Regions from separate parts of the Streptosporangium nanhuense genome, predicted to be linked through region 3. Evidence: riboswitches for the same ligand, from Rfam matches in the RefSeq annotation. Region 3 holds a riboswitch; each other region holds the start of a gene.
What was found. Region 3 has a riboswitch for cobalamin ahead of AC5L38_RS34800 (hypothetical protein). Riboswitches for the same ligand answer to the same signal wherever they lie in the genome.
Positions count from the first base shown of each region.

Region 1: it holds a riboswitch for cobalamin, as region 3 does, so the genes downstream of both, AC5L38_RS29885 (cobaltochelatase subunit CobN) here and AC5L38_RS34800 (hypothetical protein) in region 3, are expected to answer to the same signal.
Region 2: it holds a riboswitch for cobalamin, as region 3 does, so the genes downstream of both, AC5L38_RS26920 (CbtB domain-containing protein) here and AC5L38_RS34800 (hypothetical protein) in region 3, are expected to answer to the same signal.

Region 1 is NZ_JCADBG010000017.1:213,030-219,588, forward strand. It holds gene AC5L38_RS29870 (precorrin-2 C(20)-methyltransferase) at 1-39, opposite strand, end outside; gene AC5L38_RS29875 (precorrin-8X methylmutase) at 36-662, opposite strand; gene AC5L38_RS29880 (ferredoxin-like domain-containing protein) at 659-2,071, opposite strand; cobalamin riboswitch at 2,118-2,290, shown strand; gene AC5L38_RS29885 (cobaltochelatase subunit CobN) at 2,577-6,443, shown strand; gene AC5L38_RS29890 (hypothetical protein) at 6,477-6,559, opposite strand, start outside.
Region 2 is NZ_JCADBG010000015.1:50,881-57,439, forward strand. It holds gene arc (proteasome ATPase) at 1-1,157, shown strand, start outside; gene AC5L38_RS26910 (acyltransferase family protein) at 1,410-2,567, shown strand; gene dop (depupylase/deamidase Dop) at 2,655-4,172, shown strand; adenosylcobalamin (AdoCbl) riboswitch at 4,297-4,430, shown strand; gene AC5L38_RS26920 (CbtB domain-containing protein) at 4,448-4,642, shown strand; gene AC5L38_RS26925 (CbtA family protein) at 4,650-5,393, shown strand; gene AC5L38_RS26930 (histidine phosphatase family protein) at 5,390-5,953, shown strand; gene AC5L38_RS26935 (VWA domain-containing protein) at 6,030-6,559, shown strand, end outside.
Region 3 is NZ_JCADBG010000023.1:112,024-118,582, reverse strand. It holds gene AC5L38_RS34810 (M48 family metallopeptidase) at 1-108, opposite strand, end outside; gene AC5L38_RS34805 (hypothetical protein) at 514-2,421, opposite strand; cobalamin riboswitch at 3,327-3,539, shown strand; gene AC5L38_RS34800 (hypothetical protein) at 3,647-3,997, shown strand; gene AC5L38_RS34795 (KAP family P-loop NTPase fold protein) at 4,350-6,473, shown strand.

The DNA of each region.
Region 1 (6,559 bases), on a different contig from region 3:
CAGCCGTCCGGTCACGCGTCCGGTCACGTCGTCACTCATTCTTCCTCGCTCGCGATCGCGTTGATCGCGGCGGCGGTCATCGCGCTTCCGCCCCGCCGTCCGTCCACGACCAGGTACTCCAGGTTCGCCGGGTGCTCGGCGAGGGCCTGCTTGGACTCGGCGGCACCGATGAAGCCGACCGGGACGCCGAGGACGGCGGCCGGGCGGCCCGCGCCCTGCTCGACCATCTCCAGCAGCCGGAACAGCGCGGTCGGCGCGTTGCCGATCGCGACCACCGAGCCCTGGAGCCTGTCGCGCCACAGCTCCAGCGCGGCGGCGCTGCGGGTCGTGCCCAGTTCCGCGGCGAGTTCCGGCACCCGGGGGTCACCGAGGGTGCAGACCACCTCGTTGCCCGCGGGCAGACGCCGCCGGGTCACCCCGGAGGCGACCATCATGGCGTCGCAGAGCACCGGCGCGCCCGCGAGGAGCGCCTCGCGCGCCGAGGCCACGACCCCGGGTGACCAGCGCAGATCGCTCACCAGGTCGACCATCCCACAGGCGTGGATCATGCGGACCGCGACCCGGGCGACGTCGGCGGGCAGGCCGGAAAGGTCGGCCTCCGCGCGGATGGTGGCGAAGGAGCGGCGGTAGATCTCCGCGCCGTCGCGGACGTAGTCGATCACAGTTCCCCTCTGGCGGCCGCCAGCGCGGCCGCGGTCTCCTCGATGCCGGAGCAGGTCAGGCCGGTGCCGTCCAGCTCCAGGCGGTAGCCGTCACCGGTGGCGACGACATCCGCGACCCGCCCCCTCGGACGGCCGCAGCGCCTGCCGCAGCCCGCCCAGTGCACGGGGAGCGTACCGGTGCCCCGCCCGCTCCCGGACGGCGGGGCCGCGCCGATGGCTGTCGCGACGGCGGCGTCGGCCTGGACGTCGGCCAGGGACTTGGCGCAGCCGGGACGGCCGGTGCAGGCCGTCACACCGATCCACGGCGAGGCGGGGTCGACGACCAGCCCGGCGGCCTCCAGGCGGGCGGCCGTGCCCGCGACCTCGGCGCGGTCCAGGCCGGGCAGGACCACGCCACGCCACGGTGTGAGCCGGATCTCCCCGCCCGAGGCCGCGTCCGCGAGCAGCAGCGCCCGCTCGGAGGTGAGCCGCCCCAGCGGGATCGCCACCCCGAGCGCGACTCTCGCGCCTTCGTCGCCGTTCCCGTTTCCCGTTCCGTCCGTACTCCCGATGACGCCGACCGGCCCGAGGGTCACGACCCGCGTTCTCACCGGGGCGAAGGGGGGCGTACCGGAGACCCCGAGGGCGGTTCGCACCCGGGCGGCGATCAGGGAGGGGCCGTCGGGGAGTTCGGCGATCCGCCAGGCGGTGACGTCCCGGGCGGCCAGCTCGTCGAGGAACGCCTCCGCGGCGGCGAGCAGGGCGGTCACGGCTCCGTCCAGCGGGACGCGCAGGCCGGTGTCGGTCCCGGCGAGGACCAGCGCGGCCTCGTCCGGTCCGGTGGGCAGGATTCCCGCGTCGGCGCCCAGGCCGGCCACGTCCCCCCGGCCGTCGTCGAGGGCGAACATGAAGCGCCCCGGCAGGGCGGCGAGGGCGGGACGGGCGCACAGCCGCCGGTCCAGCTCGCTGATCAGCGGTGTGACGTCGACGATCCCGCCGCCGCGCGGATGCTCCGATCCGGCCGGATCGGTCGGCCCGGTCGGTACGGCTGGATCGGCTGACCCGGCCGGTTCGTCCAGTCCGGTCAACGGGGAGGCGAGGATGTTGCGGATCCGCTCGTGTGTCGCCGAGGGCAGCAGGCCCGCCTTCGCCATGCGCGCGGCGAACCCGCTCCCCCTCCCGCTGTCCGTGACGCCGTCCGGGTCCTCCGGGCCGAGGCCGCGTACCTGGACGTTCGCGCGGGAGGTCAGCTCGATGACGCCGCCGCCGTACGCCGAGGCGGCTTCGGCGAGTTCGCGCAGCTGGGAGGGGGTGAGGCGACCTCCGGGCACGCGGACGCGGGCCAGGCCGCCGTCCGCGGCGGCATGGACCTGGAGCGCCCCGGGGCACGCGTCGAGTCGCGATCGTCCGGAAAAGTCGGCAATGGACACTCGAAGGATGTTAATGCCAGTTTCTTGCAACGAACCGGACTGCCGTAGTGTCATCGGTGGCGACGGCAAAGGGAGGAAGCCGGTGTGATTCCGGCGCGGTCCCGCCACTGTAACCGGGGAGCGAACCCCACCCGGGCCACTGTCCGACGACGGGCGGGAAGGCCGGGGTGAGCACCGATCCGGGAGCCAGGAGACTCCAGCCGTCGCGGCCGACGACGACCCGGGGCGAGGACCCCGAGGGAGGAAGCTCCGTGCGCTCTTCGCCGTTCCCCCGCGACATCGTGGACACCGCGTACATCGTGGACACCGTGGCATCGCCGTTCCCCCGCCACGCCGCGCGCTTTTCGCCGCTCGACCGCCACACCGTGGCGGCACCGTCCCCCCGCCATGCCGTGGCGTCGCCGTTCCTCCGCCATGCCGTGGCATCGCCGTTTTCCCGCCTGTCCTCCCGCCACGCCGTGGCGCCCCTGGGCCGTACCGCCCTTCCTCTCCTGGAGTGTGGCGCGTGATCCTCCTGCTCTCGACCTCCGACACCGACCTGCTGAGCGCTCGCGCGAGCGGCGCCGACTACCGGCTCGGCAACCCCGCCAGGCTCACCGCCGACGACCTCCCGCCGCTGCTGGAGGGCGCCGAACTGGTCGTGGTACGCCTGCTGGGCGGGCGCCGCGCCTGGGAGGAGGGGCTGGACGCCCTGCTCGCCGGTCCCCGGCCCGTCGTCGTGCTCGGCGGCGAACAGGCGCCCGACGCCGAGCTGATGGAGCTGTCCACCGTGCCCGGCGGGGTCTGCGCCGAGGCGCACGCCTACCTCGCCCACGGCGGCCCGGCCAACCTGACCGAGCTGCACCACTTCCTGTCCGACACGCTGCTGCTCACCGGCCACGGGTTCGCCGCGCCCGAGCCCACCCCCACGTGGGGGACGCTGGAGCGCGAGGCGCGAGACCAGGAGGGACACGACGGGCCCGTCGTCGGGGTTCTCTACTACCGGGCCCACCACGTGGCCGGGAACACCGCCTTCGTCGAGGCGCTCTGCTCGGCGATCGAGGACGCGGGCGCGCGGGCGCTGCCGGTGTACTGCGCCTCCCTGCGCACCGCCGAGCCCGGCCTGGTGGAGGTCCTGCGTACGGTGGACGCCCTGGTGGTGACCGTGCTCGCGGCGGGCGGCACCCGTCCGGCGACCGCGTCGGCGGGCGGGGACGACGAGGCCTGGGACGTCGGCGCGCTCGCCGAGCTGGACGTGCCGATCCTGCAGGGCCTGTGCCTGACGAGCAGCCGGGCCTCCTGGGAGGAGAACGACGACGGCCTGTCCCCGCTGGACGCCGCCACCCAGGTCGCGATCCCGGAGTTCGACGGGCGGATCATCACGGTGCCGTTCTCCTTCAAGGAGATCGACGAGGACGGGCTCACCGTCTACGTGGCCGACCCCGAGCGGGCCTCGCGGGTGGCGGGCATCGCGGTGCGCCACGCCGCGCTGCGGCACATCCCGCCCGCCGAGCGGCGGCTGGTGCTGATGCTGTCGGCCTACCCCACCAAGCACGCCCGCATCGGCAACGCCGTCGGCCTGGACACCCCGGCCAGCCTGGTACGGCTGCTGGCCGCGCTGCGCGAGCGCGGCTACGACATCGGCGCCGAGGACGAGCTGCCCGGGGTGACCGGGCAGGACGGCGACGCGCTCATCCACGCGCTGATCGCCGCGGGCGGGCAGGACCAGGACTGGCTCACCGAGGAGCAGCTCGCCGGGAACCCGGTGCGCATCGCGGCGAGCCGGTACGCCGAGTGGTACGCCACCCTGCCCGCGGACCTGCGCGCCCGGATGGAGGAGCACTGGGGTCCGGCGCCCGGCGAGCTGTTCGTGGACAGGTCGCGCGACCCGGAGGGCGAGATCGTGCTGGCCGCGCTGCGCTCCGGCAACGTGGTGGTCATGGTGCAGCCGCCGCGCGGCTTCGGCGAGAACCCCATCGCGATCTACCACGACCCCGACCTGCCGCCCAGCCACCACTACCTGGCCGCCTACCGCTGGCTGGCCGACGGCTTCGGCGCGCACGCCATGGTCCACGTGGGCAAGCACGGCAACCTGGAGTGGCTGCCCGGCAAGTCGGCGGGCCTGTCGGCCTCCTGCGGCCCGGACGCCGCGCTCGGCGACCTGCCGCTGATCTACCCCTTCCTCGTCAACGACCCCGGCGAGGGCACCCAGGCCAAGCGCCGCGCCCACGCCACCCTGGTCGACCACCTCGTCCCGCCGATGGCCCGCGCCGACAGCTACGGGGACATGGCCAGGCTGGAGCAGCTCCTCGACGAGCACGCCTCCATCGCGGCGATGGACCCGGCCAAGCTGCCCGCGATCCGCGCCCAGATCTGGACACTGATCCAGGCCGCCAGGCTCGACCACGACCTCGGCGTCGCCGACCGCCCGCACGACGCCGAGTTCGACGACTTCCTGCTGCACATCGACGGCTGGCTGTGCGAGGTCAAGGACGTCCAGATCCGCGACGGCCTGCATGTGCTGGGGGCCGCCCCCGAGGGGCAGCCGCGCGTCGACCTGGTGCTGGCCATGCTCCGCGCCCGGCAGATGTGGGCGGGCAGCGAGGCGCTCGTCGGGCTGCGCGAGGCCCTCGGCCTGGCCGAGGACGGCAGCGCGGGACGGATCGGCGTCGACGAGGCCGAGACCCTGGCCCGCGCCCTGGTCGAGGCGATGGAGCACCGGGGCTGGGACCCGTCGGCGGCGCGGGAGGTGACCGCCGAGGTCCTGGGCCGGGCGGACACCCCGGCGGAAGACGCCGGTCCGGCCGGTGTGGCCGGTGTGGCCGGTTCTGGCTCGGTCGGCGTGGCCGGTTCCGGCGGCGGGCACGGCTCGGCAAACTCGACCGGCTCGGCAAACTCGACCAGTGCGACCAGTGCGACCGGCGCGACCGGCTCGGAGGGCGCGACCGGCTCGGAGGGCGTGACCGGCTCGGAGGGCGTGACCGGTCATCGGGGCGGCCCGGGAGGACCGGCCGGCGAGGGCCGTGCGCGCGGCGCGGACCTCGAGACGGTGGAGCGGATCCTGCGCTTCGCCGCCGTCGAGGTCGTACCCCGGCTGGCGCGTACCACCGACGAGATCGACGCGATCCTGCACGCCCTCGACGGCGGCTACGTCCCGGCCGGGCCGAGCGGGTCGCCGCTGCGCGGGCTGATCAACGTGCTCCCCACCGGCCGCAACTTCTACTCGGTCGACCCCAAGGCCGTGCCGAGCAGGCTGGCCTGGGAGACCGGCCAGGCGATGGCAGACTCCCTGCTGGAGCGCTACCGCGCCGACACCGGCGACTGGCCGCGCTCGGTCGGGCTGTCGGTCTGGGGGACCAGCGCCATGCGCACCGCCGGGGACGACGTCGCCGAGGTGCTGGCGCTGCTCGGCGTGCGGCCGGTCTGGGACGAGGCCTCGCGCCGCGTCACCGGCCTGGAGCCCATCCCCGCCGCGGAGCTGGGCCGCCCGCGCGTGGACGTCACCGTCAGGATCAGCGGCTTCTTCCGCGACGCCTTCCCGCACGTCGTGGCCATGCTGGACGACGCCGTACGGCTGGCGGCCGGGCTGGAGGAGCCCGAGGAGCTGAACTACGTGCGGGCGCACGTGCTCGCCGACCAGGCCGGGCACGGCGACGAGCGCAGGGCCACCATGCGGATCTTCGGCTCCCGGCCGGGCGCCTACGGTGCAGGGCTGCTGCCGCTGATCGACAGCCGCAACTGGCGCGACGACGCCGACCTGGCCGAGGTGTACGCGGTCTGGGGCGGCTTCGCCTACGGCCGGGGCGTTGACGGCGTCCCCGCCAGGCAGGACATGGAGACGGCCTACCGCAGGATCGCCGTGGCGGCCAAGAACGTCGACACCCGCGAGCACGACATCGCCGACTCCGACGACTACTTCCAGTACCACGGCGGCATGATCGCCACCGTACGGGCGCTCACCGGCAAGGCCCCGGCCGCCTACATCGGCGACAGCACCAGGCCGGACGCGGTCCGCACCAGGACGCTCTCCGAGGAGACGTCCAGGATCTTCCGCGCCAGGGTGGTCAACCCCCGCTGGCTGGCCGCCATGCGCAGGCACGGCTACAAGGGCGCCTTCGAGCTGGCCGCCACCGTCGACTACCTGTTCGGCTACGACGCCACCACCGGAGTCGTCGCCGACTGGATGTACGACAAGCTGGCCGCGACCTACGTACTGGACCCGGAGAACCAGGCGTTCATGGCCAAGTCCAACCCGTGGGCGCTGCACGGGATCGCCGAGCGGCTGCTGGAGGCGGCCAACCGGGGCATGTGGGAGCACCCCGACCCCGCCATCCTGCGCGACCTCCAGGAGGTCTACCTCAAGTCCGAGGGCGACCTGGAGGACGGCGCCTGACCCGAGGCCCCACCGGCTCCGGCGGCCGGCCCACTACGAGGAAGGCGTCCGCTGCGCCTTCTCGGCCGCCGCCGCCTTCAGGCGTCTGCGCATGAGGAAGAGGAAGAGAAGGACGA
Region 2 (6,559 bases), on a different contig from region 3:
AACCCCGCTCGGGCTACGTCTACGAGCGGATTCCCAAGTCCGAGGTCGAGGAGCTCGTCCTGGAGGAGGTGCCCGACATCTCCTACGAGGAGATCGGCGGGCTCATGCGGCAGATCGAGCAGATCCGGGACGCCATCGAGCTCCCGTACCTGCACGCCGACCTCTTCCGCGAGCACAAGCTCCGCCCGCCCAAGGGCGTCCTGCTCTACGGCCCGCCCGGCTGCGGCAAGACGCTCATCGCCAAGGCCGTCGCCAACTCCCTGGCCAAGCAGGTCGCGGAGAAGACCGGCCAGTCCGGCAAGAGCTTCTTCCTCAACATCAAGGGCCCCGAGCTTCTCAACAAGTACGTCGGCGAGACCGAGCGGCACATCCGCCTGGTCTTCCAGCGGGCTCGCGAGAAGGCCTCCGAGGGCACCCCGGTGATCGTGTTCTTCGACGAGATGGACTCGATCTTCCGGACCCGAGGCTCGGGCGTCTCCTCCGACGTCGAGAACACCATCGTTCCCCAGCTCCTGTCGGAGATCGACGGCGTCGAGGGCCTGGAGAACGTCATCGTGATCGGCGCCTCCAACCGCGAGGACATGATCGACCCGGCGATCCTGCGGCCCGGCCGCCTGGACGTCAAGATCAAGATCGAGCGGCCGGACGCCGAGGCGGCCAAGGACATCTTCTCCAAGTACCTCATCCCCGAGCTCCCGCTGCACGCCGAGGATCTCTCCGAGCACGACTCCAACCGCCAGGAGACCATCTCCGGCATGATCCAGCGGGTCGTCGAGCGGATGTACACCGAGAGCGAGGAGAACCGCTTCCTCGAGGTGACCTACGCCAACGGCGACAAGGAGGTCCTGTACTTCAAGGACTTCAACTCCGGCGCGATGATCCAGAACATCGTCGACCGCGGCAAGAAGATGGCGATCAAGCAGTTCCTGGAGACCGGGCAGAAGGGCCTGCGGATCCAGCATCTGCTGGCGGCCTGCGTGGACGAGTTCTCCGAGAACGAGGACCTGCCCAACACCACCAACCCCGACGACTGGGCCCGCATCTCCGGCAAGAAGGGCGAGCGGATCGTCTACATCCGCACCCTCGTGACGGGCAAGCAGGGCACCGAGGCCGGCCGCTCCATCGACACGGTGGCCAACACCGGCCAGTACCTGTAACCACCTGTAGCCACGGGTGACCGGCGGCGCGGCTCTCCTCGTGAGAGCCGCGCCGTCGCTGTCTTTCAAAACTTTCACTGATATTTGGCGATTAGTGAGCCTTAGTCCTTTTTGTCCCCTTTTCTTGGTAGTTCCGTACCTTCTTTCACACCCGTCCCGTAAGTGAAAGGAAATAGACAGCCGCCCCTGGGAACCCAACTGATCGAGATGCCGTCCAAGTGGCGTGCGTGAACATTCCGGCCCGGCCGCCCGGTGAACGGCACGGGCTCCCGCGAGGCGCTTCGGGGAAGTGGCCGCCTCGCCGAGCTCGACCTCCTGCGCTTCCTCGCCGCCATCGCGGTGCTCGCCTTCCACTACTTCATCGCCTTCGCCTCGGTGTGGGGCGAGCGCCCGGCCGAGCTGTTCCCGGCGATCTCCACCGTCTCCGGGCTCGGCATCCTCGGCGTCGAGCTGTTCTTCATGATCAGCGGCTTCGTGATCCTGATGAGCATCTGGGGGCGGGGCCTGGGGGCGTTCGCCCTCTCCCGGCTGGTGCGGCTCTTTCCCGCCTACTGGGTCAGCGTGGCCGTCACCGCCGCGGTCTACGGGCTGACCGCCGCCACGGCCCTGGACCCCAAGCTCAGCCTCGGCGAGTACGGGGTCAACCTCACGATGCTCCAGCGGGCCTTCGGCGTCTACGACGCCAACGGCGTCTACTGGTCGCTCTGGGTGGAGCTCCGCTTCTACGTGCTGATCTCGATCCTGGTGATCATCGGGGTGACGCTCAACCGCTGCCTGGTCTTCATGGGCGTCTGGCTGCTGGCGGCCGGGTTCTTCACCGGGAGCGAGGAGGCCTGGGTCGATCTCGTGGTCATGCCCAAGTACGCGGCGTACTTCGTCGGCGGCATGGCGTTCTTCCTGATGACGAGGTTCGGTCCCAGGCTCGTCCTGTGGTGCCTGGCGGGGATCAGCGGGGGCCTGGCCGTCAACGCGGCGCTCGACCGGGTGGCCGGGCGGATCGAGAACGTCGGCTACGCCGCGATGCCCGTGCCCGAGTGGGCCGTGGTCGCCACCGTGGTGGGTTTCTACGCCCTCATGGCGATGGTGGCACTCGGCTGGCTGGGGTGGCTGCGCTGGCGCGGCCTGGTCGTCCTGGGGGCGCTGACCTACCCGCTCTACCTGTTCCACACCCCGGCCGCGGTGCTGATCGTCCCCGCCCTGCGGGACGTGCTGCCGCCCGCGCTGACCGCGCTGGTCACCGTGCTGGCCGCGATGGCGTTCTCCTACCTGGTGTACCGGGTGGCCGAGCGCCCGCTTCAGGAATTCGTCAAGTCCAGGAGGCGGAGAAGGGGCACATCCCCGCCCTCGTCACAGTTCCCCGCGCTCTCCTCGATCCCCCTCTCAACGGGCGAAAAGGCTTCGGTGCCATAACTGTCCGACCACCGGGCATAGTGAAGGGTCTAGGGTCGGGAATAGATACCACGGAGAGAAACAGTCCCTGACGAACAGAGGGTGCGCATGACGGTACGGCGGGTGATGGGCATCGAGACCGAATACGGCATCTCCGTGCCCGGACAGCCGGGGGCCAACGCGATGGTGACCTCCTCTCAGGTCGTGAACGCCTATCTGGCGGCCTCGGCCGCCAGGGCACGGCGCGCGCGATGGGACTTCGAGGAGGAGAACCCGCTGCGGGACGCACGGGGGTTCGACCTCGCGCGGGAGGTGGCCGACCAGAGCCAGCTGACCGACGAGGACCTCGGCCTGGCAAACGTGATCCTCACCAACGGGGCCCGGCTGTACGTCGACCACGCCCACCCCGAATACTCCACGCCCGAGTGCACCAATCCCCGGGCGGCGGTGATCTGGGACAAGGCGGGCGAGCGGGTGATGCACGACGCGGCGGTCCGCGCCTCGGCGATGCCGGCCAACGCCCCGATCCAGCTCTACAAGAACAACACCGACAACAAGGGCGCCTCCTACGGCTGCCATGAGAACTACCTCATGCGCCGGGCCACCTCGTTCGCCGACATCGTCAGGCACCTGACGCCGTTCTTCGTCTCCCGGCAGGTCGTCACCGGCGCGGGCAAGGTCGGCATCGGCCAGGACTCCCGGGGCGAGGGCTTCCAGATCAGCCAGCGGGCCGACTTCTTCGAGGTCGAGGTGGGCCTGGAGACGACGCTCAAGCGGCCGATCATCAACACCCGGGACGAGCCCCACGCCGACCCGGAGAAATACCGCCGCCTGCACGTCATCATCGGCGACGCCAACATGTCGGAGATCTCGACCTACCTGAAGCTGGGATCGACCGCGCTCGTCCTGGCCATGATCGAGGACAACTACTTCACCCGCGACCTGGCCGTGGACAACCCCGTCCAGGCCCTGCGCGCGGTCTCGCACGACCCGACGCTGAAGTACGAGATCGCCATGCGCGACGGCCGCAAGCTGACGGCGGTGCAGCTGCAGATGGAGTACCTGGAGCTCGCCCGCAAGTACGCCGAGGAGCGCAGCGCCAACGGCCTGGACGAGCCCACCAAGGACATCCTGGAGCGCTGGGAGTCGGTCCTCACCCGCCTGGCGGAGGACCCGATGCAGCTGTCCCGGGAGCTCGACTGGGTGGCCAAGCTGGAGCTCCTGGAGGGCTACCGCACCCGTGACGGCCTTCCCTGGTCGCACCCGCGCCTGCAGCTCGTCGACCTCCAGTACTCCGACATCCGTCCCGACCGGGGGCTCTACAACCGGCTGGTCGCCCGGGGCCGCATGCAGCGCCTGGTCACCGAGGAAGAGGTCCAGCGGGCGATCGAGGTGCCGCCCAACGACACCCGGGCCTACTTCCGCGGCCGTTGCCTGAGCCAGTACAGCGAGTCGGTGGCCGCAGCCTCCTGGGACTCGGTCATCTTCGACATCCCCGGCCGCGAGTCGCTGCAGCGCGTCCCCACCCTTGAGCCGCTGCGCGGCACCAAGGCCCACGTGGGCGAGCTGTTCGACCGCTGCCGTACCGCCGCGGAGCTGGTGACGGCGCTGACCGGCGAGCAGTGACCTCCTGAAAGGAGGGGGCGGCCCGGCCGGGCCGCCCCCTCCTTCGGCGTGCCTGGACCCCACGCTGACCGGATCCCGGCAAACCGGACACTCGGATTGACGAGGGACGGAGAACCGGGATACGTTCCGGGTGTTTTGTGGCGGTGCGAGGGAAATCCGGTGAGATTCCGGTGCGGTCGCGCCACTGTAACCGGCTCCCCGGAGCCGGAAGCCAGGTCACACTCGGCCGCCACCGACCTACGAAAAGGGACGCGTCAATCCCGGAGGAGGTAGCCGTGAGCCAGATCTCGGCACCGCACGTTCAGCCCATCCCATGGCCCTCGCTCACCCGCTGGCTGCTCGCCGTACCGGTGCTGCTGCTCCTCGCCTACCTGGTCACCTTCGACCAGGGAGCGATCTCCCAGGCGGGAAACTACCTGCACGAACTCATGCACGACGGGCGTCATCTGCTCGGCGTTCCGTGCCACTGAGCCACAGGTGATCACCAAACTCATCGTCCGGGGCCTCGTCGCCGGACTGCTCGCAGGGCTGCTCGCGGCCGTCTTCGCCTACACCGTCGGCGAACCGCGCATCGACCAGGCCATCGCGCTGGAGGAGGCGGCCGCCGCGGCCGCCGCCCCGGCCGGATCACACGACGACACCGGTGCCGCCGCCCACTCCCACGACGAGGAGGAGGCCCTGGTCAGCAGGGACGGCCAGCGCTTCGGGCTCTTCCTCGCCCTCGGCCTGTACGGCCTGGCGGTCGGAGGGCTGTTCTCCCTCGTCTACGCGGCCGTACGCGGCCGGGCGGGGCCCCGCTCGGAACCGGTGCTCGCGGTGAGCCTCGCCGCCGCCGCGTTCACCTCCGTCGTCCTCATCCCTTTCGTGAAATATCCAGCCAACCCGCCGGCTGTCGGCGACCCGGAGACCATCAACCAGCGCACCGTGCTCTACCTGGTCGCGGTGGTCATCGGGATCCTCGCCGTCGCCGCGGCCGTCGCCGCCTACCGCTACGCCTCGCGGAGCGAGCCGTGGGTGCGCTGGCTGTCGGCGGGCGCCACCCTCCTGGTTCCCGTCGTCGCGGCCTGGATCCTCCTGCCGGAGATCTCGGAGGTGCCCCAGGGCTTCCCCGCCGACCTCCTGTGGGACTTCCGGGTCGCCTCCATCGGGACACAGGTGGTCTTCTGGGCCGGTGTCGGCGCGCTGTTCGCCTTCGCCGCCCGCAGGCGCGGCCCGGTGTGACGACCCCCTCGGGGGTCACCCGCCTGCTCCTGGTCTGCCACGCCTCCACCTCGGCAACGGTACGGGCCGCGTTCCCGGGTGACGAACCACTCGACGAACGCGGCCTGCGCCGGGCCGAGGGGATGGCGCGGGACCTCGGCCCGGGACCCGCGGCCTGCCCGGCCGAGCTGCGCTGCGTCCAGACGGCGGCGGCGCTCGGCCTGCGGGCCGAGCGGGATCCGCTGCTGGCCGACTGCGACTACGGCCGCTGGAGCGGGATGACGCTCGGCGAGGTCGAGGCCGCCGAGCCCGAGGCGCTCGCCTCCTGGCTCGGCGACCCCGGCGCGGCGCCGCACGGCGGGGAACCGGTCACCGCGCTCCTGGCCAGGGTGTCCGGCTGGCTCGCCGCCCGCGCCCCCGGCAGGGCCGTCGCGATCACCCACCCGGCGGTCATCCGCGCCGCGGTCGTCCACGCCCTCGGCGCCCCCGCCCGGTCGTTCTGGCGCGTCGACGTCGCGCCACTGGCCCGTGTGACGCTCACCGGGCGCGGCGGGCACTGGCGGCTCAGCTACTTCCCATGACGGTTCGCCGACGGTTCGAGCACCCGGCGACCCCTTGACTCGACTGACCCGACGAGACGGACAGGAGATCCCGAAGGTGCGTGACTCCCGCTATCCCTTCACCGCGATCGTGGGGCTGGAGGACCTGAAACTCGCGCTGATCCTCAACGCGGTCTCCCCCCGCGTCGGGGGAGTGCTGGTCAGGGGGGAGAAGGGCACCGCCAAGTCCACGGTCGTGCGGGCGCTGGCCGCGCTCCTGCCGCCCGTCGAGGTGGTGGCCGGCTGCCGCTTCTCCTGCGACCCCGCCGCCCCCGACCCCGGCTGCCCGGACGGGCCGCACGAGGCCCGTACGGGAACGGAGCCCCAGCCCGGTGAAGCTCAGCCGGACGGAGCCGAGCCGGGCGGGGCGCGGGACGGCGCCGCGCGGCCCGCCCGCCTGGTCGAGCTGCCCGTCGGCGCCTCCGAGGACCGCCTCGTCGGCTCCCTCGACATCGAGCGCGCCCTCACCGAGGGCGTGAAGTCCTTCGAACCCGGCCTCCTGGCGAGCGCCCACCGGGGCGTCCTGTACGTGGACGAGGTCAACCTCCTGCACGACCACCTGGTGGACCTGCTGCTCGACGCCGCCGC
Region 3 (6,559 bases):
GATGCCGGCCACCGTCAGACGGGTGACCAGGTACACGCCGATGACCAGGAAGACCGGTGCCAGAAGGTGGACGACCGAGGCGAGGACGTAGCCGCCGGTCCGGGACACGCGACCGGCCGCTCGGCGCGACCGGACGGGAACCGGCGGAAAGGGCGGGAGGGGCCGCGGAGGCTCCCGGAACGCGCTCGGTGTTTCGGTCGGTAGGTCGGTGGACACGCCGAACAAAATGTCAGACCCAGAGAACGGCGGCAAGACGCCGAGGGCGGTCGGTCATGCGGCCAGGCCGGGATCACCTCCCCGAATCCCGAATCCCGAATCCGGTGCGGATGACTGGAACGCTTCCATGCGAAGTCGGGAGGGAGCGTCGTCCGCGTCCGTGGGCCGGGCAGGTTCCCTCTGATCGAAGACTCGAAACGAAGGATCGCGTGAATTCGGAGCGCGGGCCGCGCCCCCGGGTGCGGTCTGAGGTCCCAGGGGCGCGGCCGCGTCAGTTCGACCGCGAGCTTCCCGTGCCTACTTCTTCGGCACGTACAGCCGGATGTTGTCGATGCGGGCCTGGCCCTCACCGACGTTCGTGTACGGCTCACCGATGACGAAGTAGTCGGGGTAGGCCGAGCCGGCCGGCCACTGGTTGTCCCACGTCTTGGAGCCGAACGCGCCCTGCGCGGTGTGCGACGTGTTGAACTGGCCGTTGTACTCCTCGGCGTCCACGTTGTAGTGGAAGATCGGGACGTTCGCCCCGATCACGCCGGCGTCGTCGTCGATGAAGCCCCGGGTGAACCGGTAGGTCTGCTTGCCGACGTTCTTGAAGACGCCGCTCACCTCGAGCGTGTAACCCGCCTCGGTGCGCTCGATGGCGAACGCGTAGTCCTTGTGGGGCATCAGCTCGGGCTGCAGCTCCACGGCCGACTTCTGCACGCCGGAAACCGGCCGACGGTCGCAGCTCGTCACGAACGTCTGCGACTGACCGAGCGAACCCGTGAAGTAGAGCATGTTCACCGTGGTGCGGTTGCTCTGGTCCCAGGGGTACTTCTCACCGGTCAGCGAGTTGCAGACGTCGTAGCCGTTCGTGTTCCGGGACGGGGCCGGGCTGAACTGGTCCATGAGCACCTTGCGGTGCCAGTGGTACATCGCCAGGTTCCGGGGCATCGCCGGGAAGTCCAGGATCGACATGAAGTGGAACGCGTTGTACGCCTCGTTGCTGTCCTCCCGCACGGAGCGGGTGGCGCAGGGGTCGGCCGGGTCGATGTCGTTCGGGTCGCCGACCCAGGGGTAGAACGTCTTGCACTCCCCGAGGCTGTACCCGTTGTACTTGCCGTCGTAGAACAGCGAGCCGTTACGCAAGCCGCCGAAGTCGAGCGTCTTGAGGTCGTACTCGATGCGGTAGTACTTCGGCAGCGGCTCGGTGTTGCGGATGATCGCGCCACCCGTGTAGTGAGGCACGGCGATCTTGGCGACGGCGCCTGCGGTCTCCAGCTTCTCCGTCTTGATCGACGGACGTTCGGCGGTGTCGGTGTAGCTGTCGTCGACCCGCCCGCCGCTCTCACGCGTGGAGAGGGACGCCGTGAGCCAGCCGTCCTTGCCGAACTCGGTCTCCTGCCGGTAGGTCCGCATGGTCGCCATCGCCGCGTCGAACTTCGGACCGAGCTGAAGGCGGTAGAGGTCGCCGTTGTCGTCGTTGAAGTCGTCGACCGGCTCGCTGTAGTCGTCGAGCACCCACGGGCTCGCCTCGGTGCGGATCTTCTTGTCGAACGGCTCGTCGTACTTGAGCCGCCAGCGGATGGGGGTGGGTTCCGGCTCGGGATCGGCGGCCGCGCACGGCGGGGTGACGCCGTCGTCTTCCTGGATGATCGTCAACTTCACGCTGTGGAAGGTCACCCCGGTCGTGCCCGCCTCGACGCGGAAGTCGGCGCCGCCGTTCTCGCGGTTGGCGAACCGGGCGTCCATCAGCTCGAAGCCCGCCGTCTTCCACGTGTTCGACCCGGTGCGGTTCACCGAACCCGTCCCGGCGTACGCGCTGCTGGTCGAGTCGTACTGGACGCGGAACGTGGCCCCGCCCTCGTCGAAGTACTCGACCTGCAGGCACGCGACGAAGGCGCCGTCGAAGGCGACCGCGTCGTCGACCTGGAAGTACATGTGCTGCGCCGGTGCCGAGGTCTGCACGGTCTTGCGTGCGCTCCGCCCGCCGACCGTCACGGGTGCGGTCGCGCCGTCACCCTCCTCGATCTGGCGGAGACCGTTCTCCTCGTTGACCTCGCCCAAGATGATCGAGGCGTTGGGCCCGTCCGCGGCGGCCGACGTCGCGGCGGCCGACGTCGCGCTGGTCGGCGTCGCGGCGAGGAGCAGAGACGCCCCCAGGGTGACCATGCTCAGGGCCGCCACGGCCGAGCGACGTCTGCGATTGCGAGTTGTTGCTCTCATTGCGCTTCCTTCTTCGTTGAGCAAGGCGTCCGTTCGTGCCGCTCCGGGCCTCGGGGCCGCGCGCGAGGCGCGTCCCCCGTCACGGGTGCCGATGTGCGCTGGTTCGGTTCACTCGGACGCCACCGTCTACAGCAGCTCGAACGCCTTGGTCGTACTCGACGACTTCCTCGTCGTCGCCATTTCTGTCGTCACCATTCGAATAACTCGAATCCTCTTCGATTTGGTACCTGATCACAGCCTTGATAAATGCGAGACATCTTGTCAAGGGTTTCGATTCATGGACTTTCCTGGCTGATCGGCGGATTCCTCATCGGGAATTCGAGTATGTCGAATCGACGGTTCATCCCGACACCGGCGTGGGCCGTCGACGGTCGCGGCCACGATGATGGAGCGCGGCAACCGGTCACGCCGCTTACCGCAAGGGGAGACAGACCCTCGGCCGCACGTCGAGTGCGAGCCCGGTCACCGACAGGCGGCGTTCGAAGGACGTCAGGCGCATGCTTGCCCGTGTGGACTTGGCCACCGGCCGCGTTGTCAATGGCCAATCGATAAGTGAATCAGAACGACTTGAGGAGGGCCTTGCATTAATTGTGGAAGGTCTCCGGATCCCTATAGGGCGGGATTTCCTCGATCTCGTCCGCGTGGCAACAATGCTCCTCCGCAACCTCCATCAGCAGAACCCTGCGGAGGTCGCGAAGACGTGGCGCAAGGCGACCTCAACTGAACCGCCGGGGTGGATGACGCAGTGAGTAGGTGGCCACTTCCGGCGTAGCGCCGCTCGGACAGGGGAATGCGGTCTCTTCGGCAGGATTGGGCAGGCCGAGGAGACTGCCTGTGTTGCCGGCTTGCCATTGGCGGGATCCCCTGACCGCCCGGCCGGTCTGCTGGAGGGGGCGTGTCTGGCATATGCTCGTGGCGCGGTTGGTTCTCCCGGCGCCGTTGCGGTGCCGGGAGTCGTAAGAGGGAACCCGGTGTGATTCCGGGGCTGCCCCGCAGCGGTGAGTGGGAACGAACGCCGTCATTGGCACTGGGTGTGTGCGCATCTGGGAAGCGACGGTCAGTAGGGGTTGTGTGTGGTGCCCGCGAGTCCGAAGACCTGCCAGTCGCCCGTGCGCCGTCCGGTGTGCGGTGATCCGTGGCCTCGTGGGAGGGCCTGGGATGCGTCTTTCGCATGTCCTCGCTCGCGGCCGTGGGTCGGCATGGCATGAGCCGAGGGAAGGACGCCATGAGCAAGGTCACCACGACTGTTTTGGGTTACCCCCGTATCGGGGATCGTCGCGAGTTGAAGCGGGCGACGGAGGATTACTGGGCTGGGCGGGTCGATGCCGCCGGTCTTCAGGGGACGGCCGCGGGGTTGCGGCAAGGGGTGTGGCGGGAGCTGTCGGGGGCGGGGCTGGATGCGGTGCCGTCCAACACGTTCTCGCTGTATGACCAGGTGCTGGATGCGATCGCGCTGGTGGGCGCGGTGCCTGAGCGGTTTTCCGGGGCGGCGGATCCGTACTTCGCGATGGCCCGGGGTGCCGAGGGGGTGGCGCCGCTGGAGATGACCAAGTGGTTCGACACCAACTACCACTAGTTCAACCGCAAAGGCAACTATTCGCGGGAGAGCGCTCGGCGTAGTGACTCATTGAGGTGATCAATACTCTGAGCTGCTAGGACGTCTGGGCAACCGGCCCTGTAGGTCCCTGAGTTACATGATCGAGACGCGTTGGCGGGTCGATCCGCGAGGATTTTCATTACTTGGTCAAGGCAGTCCGCCTGCGGCGGCCTGCGCGCGTCGGGCGGTCGCTGGCCGCGCTGCGGCTCTTCGGCCGGTCGCGGCCAGCGCCGCCCACGCACCAAAGACCACTAGGACGAGTCGGTCGAAGCTCATCACGAAGTACGGTAGGCCGACCAACGTACGGGCCCCAGCCAGCGAGGTGGACGTTATGAGCGAGCCGATTCTCACCCCCAATGGACGATCCGCCCTCTTTGCAGGGGATGATCCGATTCTCAACGTCGAGGATGACCTGCTGAACCGGTCGCTCTTAGCGACTGCAATAGCTGACGAAGTGCAAGCCATGAACGTTGAACGCGGCGCGGTGGTGGCAATCACGGGGAAATGGGGAACAGGCAAGACATCGCTACTGAACCTAACTGCCAACATCCTGCGCGAACAAGAAGCGGTGCAAGTCGTTGAGTTCAATCCATGGTTTTTCTCGGGAACCGACTACTTGATCCGTTTCTTCTTTGATGAAATGGCTCGGCAGCTGAGCGGCGGAAGAAGCCGAAAGAAGCGGCTTAAAGATGCCACTGCCAGTATTGCCGAGAAGTTCAACAAATACTCCGCCTCTCTCTCGCCTCTAAAATTCATACCCGGAGCAGCAGCAATCATCGATGTTGCTCAAAAAACATCGGAGGGAGTATCTCAGGCTCTCAATACAAGCATCCACGAGCAAAGAATTGAGATTTCTGATGCTTTGAGTCAGCTGGACGGAAGGATCATTGTTCTTATCGATGACATTGATCGGCTCACGCGCCAGGAGATACGCGATCTATTCAGGCTTGTTCGACTCAATGGCTCTTTTCCTAACGTAGTTTACCTTCTATGTTTTGATAGAAAGGTGGTAGAAAACGCCCTCGGCGAAGAAGGTCTCGACGGTGCAGCTTACCTAGAGAAGATCGTAAAGACCTCAGTAGAAGTACCGCTGGCCGCAGATGAAGCTTTGGCGTCGGTTCTCAGGATTGGGATGTTAGAGGTTCTCGCCGACATCGCGATGCCCAGTCTCGGTGAGGACCGCTTTCCTGATGTGTTCTGGCAAGTCGTCAGGCCACTTTTTAACACAGTGAGAGATGTGAAGAGGTTCTTGTCATCTCTCCCTCTCACTGTTCGATCTGCGGGCGATGAAGTTTCTCTTTCGGATCTCATAGCACTGGAAGCTATCCGTGTAATGCGACCGACTGCGCACGATCTTATAGCTCAAAATGTTGGCGCACTGACGAATGTCTCTAACTGGCAAACTGGTACACGCAACCAGGATACGTTCACGGCAGACGCTGAGAAAGTGTCTGCTATACAGAAAGAGCTACCCTACGATGTAGGTCGAGCCCTCATTAGGTACATCTTCCCTGCCGCTCAGCTTTACACGGAAAACTTGTGGCACGGAAATGACTCGTTACAGGAGTGGCGACGTGACCGGCGAGTAGCCCACTCAACTGTCCTGAAGTATTACCTTCACCGAGAGCTACCATCCGGCATTTCGCCGAGCAAGCATGTCGACTCGATTGTTTACGCTGCTGGAAATGAACATGAGTTTGCGAGTGCCCTCTCCGTGATTCCAGATCGTTATTTGGAGGATGCGCTCGACCGTTTCCTTGCCCATGTTGATGAGATCAATGACAACAACATTCCGACAGTCGTAATCGCTCTCCTGGGATTGTTTCCCCGCTTCAGTGAAGAGTCGGCCAAGATGCTGGATTACGGTAGGGACTACACGGTTCTTCGGCCGGTGAAGAAGCTAATGCAACGTGTTGCCTCAGATGATGTTGACGTGATAGCGCGGACGATATATGAAGCGACGCAAAGCCCATACGCTCGCCTGATGTTCCTGTCTATTGTAGGAAAACAAAGGGAATCTGCAGGTCAAATGATCAGTCCAGAAATGGAAAAAGTACTGCGAGTTGATATTCGTGAGTACATCAAGTCTGCTCCGGCAGAAACTCTGCACTCAGAGAGGGAATTGCTTCGCACGGTCGTGCAGTCCGTTGATTGTGATGCGGAATCGGGTGAACCTGCTATCGAGTCCGCTATGACTCCAGCAGTGACTGCTCGCCTTCTCGAAACCGCCCTTTCCCCGAGTCGGACTAATTCGCTGGGGAGCGTTGTCATTAATTTCGAAGACCAACTTGCTTGGGGCGCGCTAACTTCCGTTTTTGGCGGCGAGGGCCAGCTAGCCATAGCGGTTGAGCAGCTAAAGGAGTATATCGCGGGCCAAGACGTGAGCCCGCGACTGCAAAGAGCCATTGCGGCTTTTGAGATGTATGCAACAGGCTGGAGGCCCGCAGACCTGTGACGTTTGGGAGTGAGCGTCCAGTTAGGCCGTAACGATCGCGCACTTCGCCTGTCGCCGACTACGGCTGGGGCAGCATCGGCGCCCTC